Regions from separate parts of the Vibrio sp. YIC-376 genome, predicted to be linked through region 4. Evidence: predicted binding sites of a transcription regulator. Region 4 holds the regulator's gene; each other region holds the start of a gene.
What was found. The regulator PurR, encoded in region 4, represses purine synthesis genes. The targets are predictions, from matches to a motif close to TNANGNAAACGTTTNCNTNA.
Positions count from the first base shown of each region.

Region 1 (3,215 bases), on a different contig from region 4:
GTTTATATAATCATCAGCTCACCATGTCTGAAGCGCTGCACACCATTCACCGACCGCCTCCGACGATCAACCTGGATGAGTTTGATGACGGTAAGCACCCGGCTCAAATCCGCCTGATCATGGAAGAGCTACTGGCACAGAATCTCTCAATGTTGGCCGTACGCAGCAAAGGGCAACAAGATATCGCCTTGCCTCTTGCCCCTTGTGAAAAGCTGAAGAACCAGTTGCTGGCCCAATTGCCATTCTCACCAACCAACGCACAGGCGCGCGTGGTAAAAGAGATTGAAGCCGACCTCGAAAAAGCACATCCGATGATGCGCCTTGTTCAGGGTGATGTTGGGTCAGGCAAAACATTAGTAGCTGCGCTGGCCGCCGTTCGTGCGATTGAACACGGTTATCAGGTGGCTCTGATGGCACCAACCGAACTGCTTGCAGAGCAACACGCGATCAACTTCGCTAACTGGTTTGAAGCCATGGGAATTCAGGTAGGCTGGCTGGCTGGTAAATTAAAGGGGAAAACCAAAGAAGCGGAACTCGCACGCATTGCCAGTGGTGAAGCGCAAATGGTAGTGGGTACTCACGCGCTTTTTCAGGAGCATGTTGAATTCCATCATCTGGCTCTGGTGATTATTGATGAGCAACACCGTTTTGGCGTCCACCAGCGATTAGAGTTGCGCGAGAAAGGCGCCAAGCAAGGTGCTTATCCGCATCAGTTGATCATGACCGCAACCCCGATTCCGCGTACGTTGGCGATGACTGCGTATGCCGACCTGGAAACTTCAGTGATTGACGAGTTACCGCCGGGACGAACGCCAATTCAAACCGTGGCGATTCCAGATACAAAGCGCGACGACATCGTAGAACGGGTGCGTAATGCCTGCCTTAACGAAGGTAAACAAGCTTACTGGGTGTGTACCTTAATTGATGAATCTGAAGTCTTGGAGGCACAAGCCGCCGCTGATACCGCAGAAGACCTACAGCGCAAACTGCCTGATGTGAAAATTGGCTTGGTTCACGGCCGCATGAAACCCGCTGAAAAACAGGCCGTGATGCAGGATTTTAAAAATAACCAACTCCACCTGCTCGTCGCAACAACCGTGATAGAGGTCGGAGTAGACGTGCCAAACTCAAGCCTGATGATTATCGAAAACCCGGAACGACTCGGTCTAGCTCAGCTACACCAGCTAAGAGGCCGCGTAGGGCGCGGCTCTGTCGCCAGTCACTGCGTTCTGCTCTACCACTCTCCATTGTCCAAAACGGCGCAAAAGCGTCTTGGCGTACTACGTGAAAGCAATGACGGTTTTGTTATTGCGCAAAAAGATTTGGAGATCCGAGGCCCTGGTGAATTGTTGGGGACCAAGCAAACGGGTCTGGCAGATTTTAAGATTGCCGACTTGGTTCGAGATCAGCGTTTAATTCCCGAAGTTCAGCGCATTGCACGCCATATTCACGACAATTACCCTACTAGTGCCACTGCCATTATCGATCGTTGGTTAGGCGAGCGAGACATCTATTCAAAAGCATAAGTCCAACGTAGGTCAATCGACGGATTTTCAAGTTGCCACCCAAAGCAACCGTTTGCTTTTTAGGTGAATCGCTCTATAATCGCGCACAAATTTAGGGGATTTACCCAAGCCAATCTGAGTTGACACTGATTAACAGCAATCACAGATCAAAACGTCAGCTCATCCCAGTGCTCCCATTCAGCGAGTTCTGGGGAATACACATTGCGACAAGCGAGACAAACCATGACAACTTCAAACCGATCTTCGGAACTGGTCTATCAATTAAATGATCGCCCACCACTGCCACAAACCATTTTCGCAGCCATTCAGCACCTGCTTGCGATGTTCGTCGCAGTTATCACACCTTCATTGATCATCTGCCAATCTTTAGGTGTTCCGGCTGATCAGACCAACACTATTATCAGCATGTCTCTATTTGCTTCTGGTGTCTCTTCATTTATCCAGATTCGTACCTTCGGTCCGGTAGGCTCTGGATTACTGTCTGTGCAAGGCACAAGCTTTAACTTTTTAGGCCCAATTATCGGTGCTGGTTTGTCATTAAAAGCTGGCGGCGCTGACATCAACACCATGATGGCAGCGATTTTTGGCACCATTCTGGTGGCCTCATTCGCCGAAATTCTGCTTTCACGTGTCCTTGAATACGCGCGCCGTATTATCACCCCACTGGTTTCGGGTATCGTAGTGACATTAATTGGCCTGACGCTGATTCAAGTCGGTTTAGTCTCGATGGGCGGTGGCTATGCTGCAATGGGTGACGGCACGTTCGGCAGCCTGGATAAACTGGCTCTGGCTGGTACCGTTCTTGGCCTGATAGTGATTCTGAACCGTTCAAATAACCCGTATATTCGCGTTGCTTCTATTGTTATTGCCATGCTGGTTGGTTACGTGATGGCCTACTTTATGGGTATGGTAGACACATCAGCGCTGAGTGAAACCAATCTGGTTGCGCTACCAATTCCAATGCAATATGGCTTAGCTTTTGACTGGTCGCTATTTATCCCGCTGGTACTGATTTTCTTCATTACTGCGCTGGAAGCCATTGGTGATATTACTGCAACGTCAGAAGTATCAGGCGAGCCAGTCAAAGGCCCAGTTTACATGAAACGCATTAAAGGTGGTGTGTTGGCTGACGGCCTGAACTCCGCTATCGCAGCCATCTTTAACAGTTTCCCTAACTCTACCTTCAGCCAAAACAACGGCATCATCATGCTGACGGGCGTGGCAAGCCGTTACGTAGGCTACTTCATCGCTGCTATGCTGGTTTTACTTGGCTTATTCCCAGGCGTGGCAAGCTTCGTACAGCTGATTCCTGAACCTGTACTTGGCGGCGCAACCATCGTCATGTTCGGTACGATTGCGGCTGCAGGTGTGCGTATTATCTCTCGTGTGGATCTAGACCGTCGTGCCATTCTTATCATGGCGCTGTCCTTCTCTATGGGCCTGGGTATTGCTCAGAAGCCTGAAATTCTACAATTCATGCCTGAGTTTATTAAGAGCATCTTCTCAACAGGTGTGGCTGCCGGTGGTATCACAGCAATCATCTTGAACTTGTTATTGCCTGAAAAACTGGAAGAAGAGTCAGCTACTCAAGAAGTCAAAGAATCCTAAACTGATCATAGGATAAGACAAAAGGCCAACCTAGAAACTTAGGTTGGCCTTTTTAATTTGTAGTCAGGTTAGGTGATTTAC
Region 1 covers NZ_JBBWFK010000010.1:118,715-121,929, reverse strand. The annotation lists gene recG (ATP-dependent DNA helicase RecG) at 1-1,526, shown strand, start outside; gene WJM94_RS18385 (uracil-xanthine permease family protein) at 1,749-3,134, shown strand; gene envZ (two-component system sensor histidine kinase EnvZ) at 3,212-3,215, opposite strand, start outside.
Region 1: the regulator PurR is predicted to act here: its motif matches at 1,567-1,586, upstream of WJM94_RS18385 (uracil-xanthine permease family protein).

Region 2 (3,215 bases), on a different contig from region 4:
ATGGTAAGAAAGACATCTGGAATACAAAAGCGGATGTGTTTGCTTCCACAGCCAACTATTTGAGCCAGTCAGGATGGGATGACAAGTTCACGTGGGGGCGTCAGGTAAAAGTCCCGAAAGGCATTGACCACAACTTGGAAGGTCGTGCTGAAGAGAAAGGTAAGTACCTCCAAGAGTGGAGCAAATTAGGCATCACGAAATTTGATGGTAGCCCATTACCTAAATTGGATGAGGACATCAAAGCCTGGTTGATTATGCCTGACGACGAAAATGGTCGTACGTATCTGGTTTACAATAACTACAATGTCTTAATGAAGTGGAACCGCTCTTACTACTTCGCGCTTGCCGTCAGTCATTTAGCTGACCGAATCATATACTAATTTGTAGTTAGATATTACGTTGTAGGGGCTCTTCGGAGCCCTTTGTTTTTCCTACATTTAAATCGAGGTAATACGTGTTATCTGAACGTGCCGCACAAATGGTGATCTTTTCAGTATTGATCAAACACAAAAGCTTCACTGCGGCTGCAAAAAGTCTCGGCGTATCCGTGTCTCACGTGAGCAAGCAGCTTAGCCAATTAGAGGATTCGCTTGGAATCAAACTGGTTCAGCGCACGACTCGAAGCTTTACAGCGACAGAAGCGGGAAAAACATTTTATCATCATTGTGAGCAGGTGGTTCAGGCGGTCAACAGCGCAACATTGGAAATGGAAAGCCAGAGAGATGAAGTAGCCGGGTTAGTTCGTTTAGGCATATCTCAATCGTTCGGCACATTACATATCATTCCTGCCATTCAGGAGTTGCGAGAGCTTTATCCTCAACTTCAAGTCGAAGTGCATTTGTTTGATTACAAAGTCGATATGTTGGCTGAAGGGCTGGATTTGTGGGTGACCAACAATGAACACTTGCCTGAAGGTTACATTGCACAGCGACTGACAGACTGTCAGTTTGTTGTGGCGGCATCACCGGATTACTTGCTTAATCATGATAAGCCAACCGAACCCAATGATTTGACTTTGCATAACTGCCTTATATACAGAAGCTGGGAACGTGATTACACAGGATGGGCGTTTACAAAAGGTCAGCAAGAGTTGAATGTTAAAGTTACCGGGAATTATTCAGTAGATCTCGCAGAAGCCGTGCGTGACGCCGCCATTGCAGGGTGGGGGATCGCGTATCTTGCGACTTATTTACTGGGTGATGAGTTCAGAACGGGTAAGCTGATTCAATTATTGCCAGACTGGAAAGCCAGCCAGTCGATGCCGTTTTATGCGGTATACCCCAGCCGACAGCATATGCCGAAGAAAATTTCTGCGGTCATTCATTTCATCAAACAGAAAATTGGCACTCCTTGTCATTGGGATCAGCGTTTAGCGCCTTATATCTCAATTCCGAAGTAATGATACTTAAATGACTTCAAGATGCGGGATTTAAATCGTTGCCGCGTCTGCATACCAAGCCATCCTCTCTGAACTAAAAATCTTGAGGTTAATGAGTTATACAAGGTGATTTTCGTCACAAAATTTTTTCTAAATTCATAAACATATTTTCCATATAGAAATAATAATAAAAAGCAAACGTTTATCATTATGTAATTCAATGTCTTATCTTGGTGCTTAAATGTTGAGCGTTTGAAGTTTTCACATTGTTAACAACCTCAACTTGCAGCATTTTGAGTCCACTATACAATCCGACCCCTTTCCTATCCCCCTTCTGTCGGACCCATTTATGAACTCAATTATTGGTATCGTAGCCATACTATTCGTAGCATGGCTACTTTCTACAAATAGAAAAAATATAAAGCTAAGAACTGTGTCGTTTGCTTTTGCCCTGCAAGTGTTGTTTGCAGTATTGGTTTTATATGTGCCAGCGGGACGAGATGCCCTAAATTCAGTGAGCAGTGTTGTATCTAGCTTGATCAACTATGGTCAGGAAGGTATCGCATTTTTATTCGGTAATTTGGCGACAGGGGGCTTCACCTTTGCGATCAATGTTCTCGGTATCATCATTTTCTTCTCTTCTCTGATTGCCGGTCTTTACCACATCGGTGTGATGCCAAAAATGATTAACTTCATCGGTGGCGCTATCCAAAAGCTGTTAGGCATTGGCCGTGCTGAGTCTTTGTCTGCCACAGCGAATATCTTTGTTGGTACGATTGAAGCACCATTGATGGTTAAACCTTACCTAAAACACATGACGGATTCGCAGTTCTTTGCGGTCATGACTGGTGGTTTGGCTTCAGTTGCTGGTGGTACGTTGGTAGGCTATGCCTCGTTAGGCGTTGACCTGAACTACCTAATCGCGGCGGCATTTATGTCTGCGCCAGCGGGGTTGTTGATGGCTAAAATTCTGATTCCGGAAGATACAGAACGAACTGAAGAGTTCGACATTAATCAGGTTGAGATACCACGCGCGACGAACGTAGTTGAAGCATTGGCTGATGGTGCTATGGCTGGTGTACGTATTGCGGTAGCGGTAGGTGGTACCTTACTGGCGTTTATTAGTGTGATCGCATTGCTAAACGGCATCCTAGGTTGGTTTGGTGAAGTCATCGGAACGCCACTAAGCTTTGAATTAATCTTAGGTTACGTGTTTGCACCTGTTGCATGGCTGATTGGTGTGCCATGGGCAGAAGCGAATACTGCAGGTTCACTGATTGGTAATAAGATCGTCGTAAACGAGTTTGTTGCTTTTATCCAACTAACGGAAGTGAAAACTCAATTAAGTGCGCACTCTCAAGCGATTGTGACGTTTGCATTGTGTGGCTTTGCTAATATCTCAAGCATGGCAATGCTTATTGGTGGTTTAGGCTCTCTGGTACCAGAGAAGCGTACTTTTGTTTCTAAACATGGATTCCGCGCGATTATTGCCGGTGTCATGGCGAACTTAATGAGTGCTTCGATTGCAGGAGTGATTTTAAGTCTGTAAACACGAATATTTCATTCGCTCAAATAGAAAAAAGGCTCCTTGTTCAGGAGCCTTTTTCGTATCTAAAAGCCGTTAATTACTTGTCAGTATGGAACTGTTCACAAGCCAGCATCGTATTTTCAATCAGGCTAGCTACAGTCATTGGGCCAACGCCTCCAGGTACTGGAGTAATGAAGCTCGCGCTTTCACGTGCTTTATCGTATTCCACGTCACCAACCAGTTTGCCGGAGTCAAGACGGTTGATACCTACATCGACAACCACTGCGCCTTTCTTGATCCATTCTCCAG
Region 2 covers NZ_JBBWFK010000004.1:374,167-377,381, forward strand. The annotation lists gene WJM94_RS10755 (lytic murein transglycosylase) at 1-380, shown strand, start outside; gene WJM94_RS10760 (LysR family transcriptional regulator) at 455-1,399, shown strand; gene WJM94_RS10765 (NupC/NupG family nucleoside CNT transporter) at 1,728-2,927, shown strand; gene folD (bifunctional methylenetetrahydrofolate dehydrogenase/methenyltetrahydrofolate cyclohydrolase FolD) at 3,004-3,215, opposite strand, start outside.
Region 2: the regulator PurR is predicted to act here: its motif matches at 1,569-1,588, upstream of WJM94_RS10765 (NupC/NupG family nucleoside CNT transporter).

Region 3 (3,215 bases), on a different contig from region 4:
TTGGCTATGGTCAGGCATAAGGACTATCAACCTGAATCTGGTTATGCAATGTTGCAGGAGATTCAACAAGATATTGGGCGTCTACCGACAAGAATATTTGTTGCTTCTTATTCCATTCTGGAAGGCGCTCTGCGCTATCTGACGGAACATCGGTTGCTAAATGAAAATATAAAAATAGCCACATTCGATAATTCAGCAATGTTGGACTGTTTGCCGATAAAAATTGATTCAATTGAACAAGATTGCGAACTTATCGCCCAAACCTTATTTGAGCAAGTCACTGCGCTAGTTGATTCGCCAGACCGTCAAGCGGAACATCTGACTCTTCCTGCAAAATTACACTATCGTTAGGGTCATGCTAGTAACTTAACGACTCTTATAGGGTCATTCCAGCGAGCCTTAGCGAGACTAGGAATCTAGTATCATCACGCTGAGAATATAGTGAAATACCTTTGACAACAAAGTGCTCGAATAGAAGATCCTGAATCACGCTCCTTCGTCGCTATCCAGGATGACGGTTGATTGAAATAAACTGTTTGCTGTTAAGTAAATGGCACTAACTGTTAGGGTGGCTCTCTTTGTATTAAGAGAGCGATAAAGTGTAACTGAGCAGCAAGGGCAGGGTCAGGACACTGAAAAAATTGCCAAATAACACCATCGAAGCAACTTTCATTGGTTCTATATTCAGCCGCTCTGCGAATAAATAATTCATAACGGCAGGCGGTAACATGGTGAAAAGTACCATCATCTGTAACTGCATGGTCGGCAGTGGAATGAACCAGTAGATTAACGCAAACGCGACTGCTCCCGTTGCCAGTGATTGTACTGTACAGGTCACACCAATTTTTAGGCCATCCAAGCGTAAGTTACACATCTGTGCACCAAGAGACAGTAACATGACAGGTACAGCCGCTTGGCCTAACAAGGCGGTTGCTTCATATAAGGGAGTCCACGCCCCGATTCCCGATAAGTTCAAACCTAATGCGAGAGAAGCCGAAAAAAATATTGGCATTTTGATGATCTGCTTCAGCGGATTCCCGTTACTCAGTAGTATTACCCCTAAACTAACATGCAAACAAGCTGAAACAACAAACAGCAAAACCGCTGAAGAAAGCGCAACATCTCCGAATGTGTAAGTAAATAGAGGGATAGCTAAGTTGCCACTGTTACGAAACATGTGTGGGGGCGCCCAGGCTTTAAAGGTTAACCCAGTCGCTTTACAGATAGGTATCATAAGTAAACCCGGGGCTAAAACAGCGATAACGGCGGCGAAAAGAAGAGGCCCCTGATCAGCATCAAGCGGCATGCTGACAAGCGAAGAAAATACCAAAGCAGGGGTAAATACATCAATGTTGATTCGATTGATTGGGCGGAAGTCGGGTTTGATATGACGCCCCACAAGATAACCTACGCCAACAAGAGCAAATACAGGAAAAAGAATATTAATGACTTGATTTATCATGACCGCTCTTAAATAGATGGTAAAAAATTAGTTACTAAATGAACTTAGATTCACATTATCAACCTTTGTATGGTGAGTCATCGTAAAACAGCGAGAACCTTGGGGTGAATCAAGCTTTAAAACGGAGAACTGGCGCTTGCTAGCTATATGGCAGAACTATTTGATTAGGTATCCAGTTACATATAAATCACTGAAATACCGATAAGTTTTATGTCAGAGGTTTGTAATTTAGTCTATAGCTGACATATTTATTGAATAGTTTTATATACCAAATTAATAAGATTTATTGGTTAATATGACTGCTTGTAATTTGTATTTAAGGATTCTCTAAATAAAAAGCGTTAAAATGTCGGCATTTAACAATAATTTATCCATCTGTAATCCATTTATTCATAAAGAAAAAAGTTGGCGAAAATCATAAGCTTGTCATACACTTCCTGATGTAACCCCGATATGTTGTTGAATTGGTAGGGTAAAACTGCTCTGGCGCTACACTAGGTAGCATTGTTAAACATAGCTTTGAGGAAAGTTTTATGGCGCTCACAAAAGCCGAATTGGCAGAAAACCTGTTTGATAAATTGGGATTTAGTAAACGGGACGCCAAGGAAACGGTGGAAGTGTTCTTTGAAGAAATTCGTAAGGCACTGGAAAGTGGCGAACAGGTAAAACTGTCAGGTTTTGGAAATTTTGATCTTCGTGACAAGAACGAACGACCTGGTCGTAACCCGAAAACCGGTGAAGATATTCCAATTACTGCTCGACGTGTCGTTACCTTCCGCCCGGGCCAGAAGTTGAAAGCTCGCGTAGAAAGTCTTAAGAAAGAACAGTAAAACAATCAAATCGATCACGGCCTGATCGTGGTCATTTGTTATGTGTGCATATAGTGTCGGCATACAAAAGAAAACCACCGCAATGCGGTGGTTTATTATTTTCAGAGAAGATGTTTTGCTAAGCAGCTTCTAAATGCGTGGTTAAGTAAGGCTGCCATGCCTGTTGGTACAAGTTCTTCGCTTGACTGCGCATGGTTCTTACTGATGCCATTTCAAACTCAGTCAGGCTACGTTTTTCCATTATCGCTTGTCGTTCAAGTTTCTGAATTTTCTCATATAGGTCGTGTTCCGGGCCGTTTTTCACATCCGCAATAGCTTTCAAATGTATTTGAACTTCTGCGACAAGATTGGTTTTAGGTAGACGAACCAGTAGGTTTAAATCTCGGTAACCTGATGGGCCAGGCTTTTTAAATCGATTTTTGACGTTAACAATCGTCGTTTCACGTTCCAGTGTTTCGTATATCGAAACTAAACTTGCCACATCTTCCGCCACAATTGTCGCTCGCGCCAGATCGGTAATGCGCTCAACCTGACCGTCCAGTTCGTGGGAAATTTTTTCTTCTGCTCGTTGTTTGGATTTTACGCCGGCAAAGTAGGGTTGGGCGTCGTTGAGAAGGGCAGTGCTTTTACAGATGGTTTCAAGCTCAAATTGCGCTTGATGTGCTTTGCTATAAAGAATATCGAAATCCGAATAGGGTTGAGTTGGGTTTGTATCTAGAGTCTGAATACCATACAAACCACTAAGGCTATGTTTGAATAGTTTTGAACAAACTTCGTTTTGACTGGTGGAACGATTTTGCTCGTTACTTGGAGTACTAGGAATTGCGGCGAATGCGGGTGCACGGCTTAGTACCAAAAGCATCAATGCTGTTGTACGGAAAAATAAGCTCATTCACTCTCCTTAACTTACTTGCACTTAGATA
Region 3 covers NZ_JBBWFK010000001.1:291,104-294,318, forward strand. The annotation lists gene WJM94_RS01275 (LacI family DNA-binding transcriptional regulator) at 1-351, shown strand, start outside; gene WJM94_RS01280 (AEC family transporter) at 584-1,462, opposite strand; gene ihfA (integration host factor subunit alpha) at 1,996-2,292, shown strand; gene WJM94_RS01290 (phosphoribosylglycinamide formyltransferase) at 2,411-3,184, opposite strand.
Region 3: the regulator PurR is predicted to act here: its motif matches at 1,857-1,876, upstream of ihfA (integration host factor subunit alpha).

Region 4 (3,215 bases):
CTTTGCTACTTCTATCAAACGCTCGTTTGATTCCCATAAATCGTTGGAAATCGCGTAGTATTTAGTAACGACCGGAAACCCTCGCTTTTTATAAACGTAGGGTTTGAGTCCTTGCGTCTCGAAATTAGATGAAGTTTGTTGGTCTGCTCGTATATGAAGTTGATCATTCACAACTAGTGCAAACATCGTCTCATCAGCGAAAAGTCCAAAGCCACCAAACATTGAGCGCGACTTGATTGTACCAAGTGCCTCAAATAGCTTCATAGAATCTTTGAGTATCGGTTTATCCATGATGTGTTATCTCGGTGTAATTAACATTACGCCACCAAAAGTCAGGTCCGAGAGAATAGCAAATACATGCAGAAACAATGTCATTATAGGGTAAACTCATCATATGCATATTTGCCATCGGTAACCCCGCTACCTTCCATTTAATCAAATGGTTCAGGCCGGAAGCTTTGCGTCCCACCCTTTCGGATGGTTTGCCCTGTGCGTGACATGTCGAGAATACTTCGTCTCTTGAATTAACATCACATTTTAGCTAATAAAGTGTGATATTGGTTCAGGAAAATTCATTAAAATTATGCGTCGTGATGCATTTGTGAGGCAAGGGTTTTTTAATGAAAGGTATGGTTGTAAGAAAAGTATTACGCACAAATAAAACAGCAACTTACCTAATATTTAACTTTTTGATCGCTGATGATATTGAGTATAAGGCTTATGTTGAGACGAAAAATAAGCGCTCCGGAGAGCGCTTAATGTCAATTAATTGAGTTTCTTCACTGTATTTCGAACGACCAGTTCTGGCTGCATTTCAAAAATGCGTTTTTCGTGTTCTTTGTCTTTAATTCGTTCCAGTAGAATTTCGAATGCATTTTTACCGACACGACGTTTCGGTTGGTGAATCGTCGTGAGTGGTGGAGAAAAGTATTCGGCCAACTCGATATTGTCGTAACCAATCACGGAAACATCGTCGGGGATCTTAATGCCATTTTGTTGTAATCGGCTCATTAAGCCCAATGCCATTGTGTCATTGAAACAGAATACTGCTGTTGGACGTTGTTCCATTGCTGTAATTTTGTCTGCAACGAGAACAGCCGTATCGCACTCAAAGTTACCTTCAAGAATCCAATCTTCGTTTACAGGTATGTTCGCTTCTGCCATTGCACGGCGGAAGCCCATAATACGTTCTTGGCACGCTAGCTTTTCAAAGTGACCACTTAAGCAGGCAATATCAGTATGACCGTTGTCAATCAGATACTTGGTTGCGATATAGCCACCTTCTTCTGAGTTATCCATGATTTTGTCTGCTTGAGAGCTTTCTGGACCCCAATCCATGACTACTTTTGGAATGTCAGCGTGACGGTCAAGCATCTCTTTTAGCTCTTCCGTTAGGTCTGAACACATAACCAGGATGCCATCAACACGCTTTTCAGCCAGCATGCGAATGTAATCTCTTTGCTTTTCGTAGATACCGCCGGTATTACATAAAATAAGAGTGTAACCTTGACGATAACAGTAGCTTTCAACACCATCGATGACTTCTGAGAAGAATAGGTTAGTAGATTGAGTTACCAACATACCGATGGTACGAGTTGAGTTACATTTCAAACTACGAGCAACTGCACTCGGCGCGTAATTAAGCTCATCAACAGCTTTCATTACTTTTTCTTGAGTTGCTTCTGCAACAAAACGTGTTTTGTTGATAACGTGCGAGACTGTAGTAGTAGAAACGCCGGCTAATCGAGCAACGTCTTTTATAGTGGCCATAAATGGTGTCCTGTATCGAGCTACTAATATACCGTGGAGTATAAAACCTTTTGCTGAATGCTTTTTGTAAACTTAGCGCAACTAAAACGTTGATGCTGAGTATGATTAGCAGTGATAGCTCCGAAATCGGTAGAAGGTTTGTAGCAATACGGTTGAGTTGTCCTACCTTTTTCGACTGCACGAAGAAGAGATCGTCAACCTATTAAGAAAACACAAAAACCGCTTTATTTCAGCGGTTTACATAAAAATCATATTTAATCGTTTGCGTTCACATTTTAGCCCTATGTAGACTGGCTGGCAATAATTTCAGCAGCAGTTTTGTGTCTTTGAAGTCACATTTTGATTGCAAAAAAAAGCAAGCGATTGGAACTAGATTAGGGGCAAACGAATAAAAATGGGGAGCCTAAAAACAGGCTCCCAATAATTGGCGGCAATTATTCACCAAGAAGGTAAGTACTGTCCAGTTTACAAAATGCAATTAATAGTTGCGCGACGTTCGCGTAGAAGCCGAAATCATCCAGCTGCTTACATTTCGCTGCGAATTGTGGCAGCCACGATAAGAGTTGATGCACAATGAAGTCATTTTGTTTTGAGAAAGCTTCTTCCATATGCTTTTCCTGTTCAAACTCGTTGGAACGGATGATCATGTTTCCTAAAAAATCGAGTTCTACTGCTAAGTGATCGGCAGGTTCGTTGAGTTTGTCGTCCACTTGTACACCGAACTCAGCCATCAACTTCTCCATTTCCTCCGCTGGCTTATCATTAAGCAAACCGGTTTCACCAATGTACATAGAAGCGTAAGGCAGAGCGCCATACTTTTCTGTTTTTAAGAACAGTTCACAAAAGTCAGCAGCGAGTTCGAGCTGAGCGTCTTCACGATCTTGCAAGCGGTTCAGTGCATCTACCAGGGCATCAACGGAAGGTTTTAGCGATTCATTTTCACCTAAGCCAGCTAAAAAGCTACGAATTTCAACACTGTGGTAAGCTTCCAGTTCTTTGTCTGTCAGTTCTTTGGCGAACAAGCTAGAAAACCACCAGTAAATTTCGGCGCGTTTTTCATTAAAAGCTTTCACTTCTTGCATTTTAGGCTCCTGAATGATGCTTTATGTATAGCATCATAAAATCAATAACGGATGTCCTTTAAGTGTAATCAATTAAAATGAACAGCAATAACTACAACTATTATGTTTTATGGCCAAATGTGTCTGTTTATTAACAGTGTTCAGCAAGCTTGTTTTGAATCAACAAAAGCGTGAAATCTTGCTTTTTAATGTGCCAGTGACTAGAAATGTTAATAGTTATGAATAGAATACATCTCGGATAATAAAATGACAGAAAGTGGCGTAAATGAGCTATCACGTATTAGTCGTAGAAGATGATGTTGTAACGCGTAGTAAGCTTGCGGGATATTTCCAAAACGAAGGTTACACAGTGAGTGAAGCAGA
Region 4 covers NZ_JBBWFK010000011.1:30,099-33,313, reverse strand. The annotation lists gene WJM94_RS18685 (TfoX/Sxy family DNA transformation protein) at 1-291, opposite strand, end outside; cyclic di-GMP riboswitch class I at 408-497, opposite strand; gene purR (HTH-type transcriptional repressor PurR) at 766-1,770, opposite strand; gene torD (molecular chaperone TorD) at 2,205-2,852, opposite strand; gene torR (two-component system response regulator TorR) at 3,118-3,215, shown strand, end outside.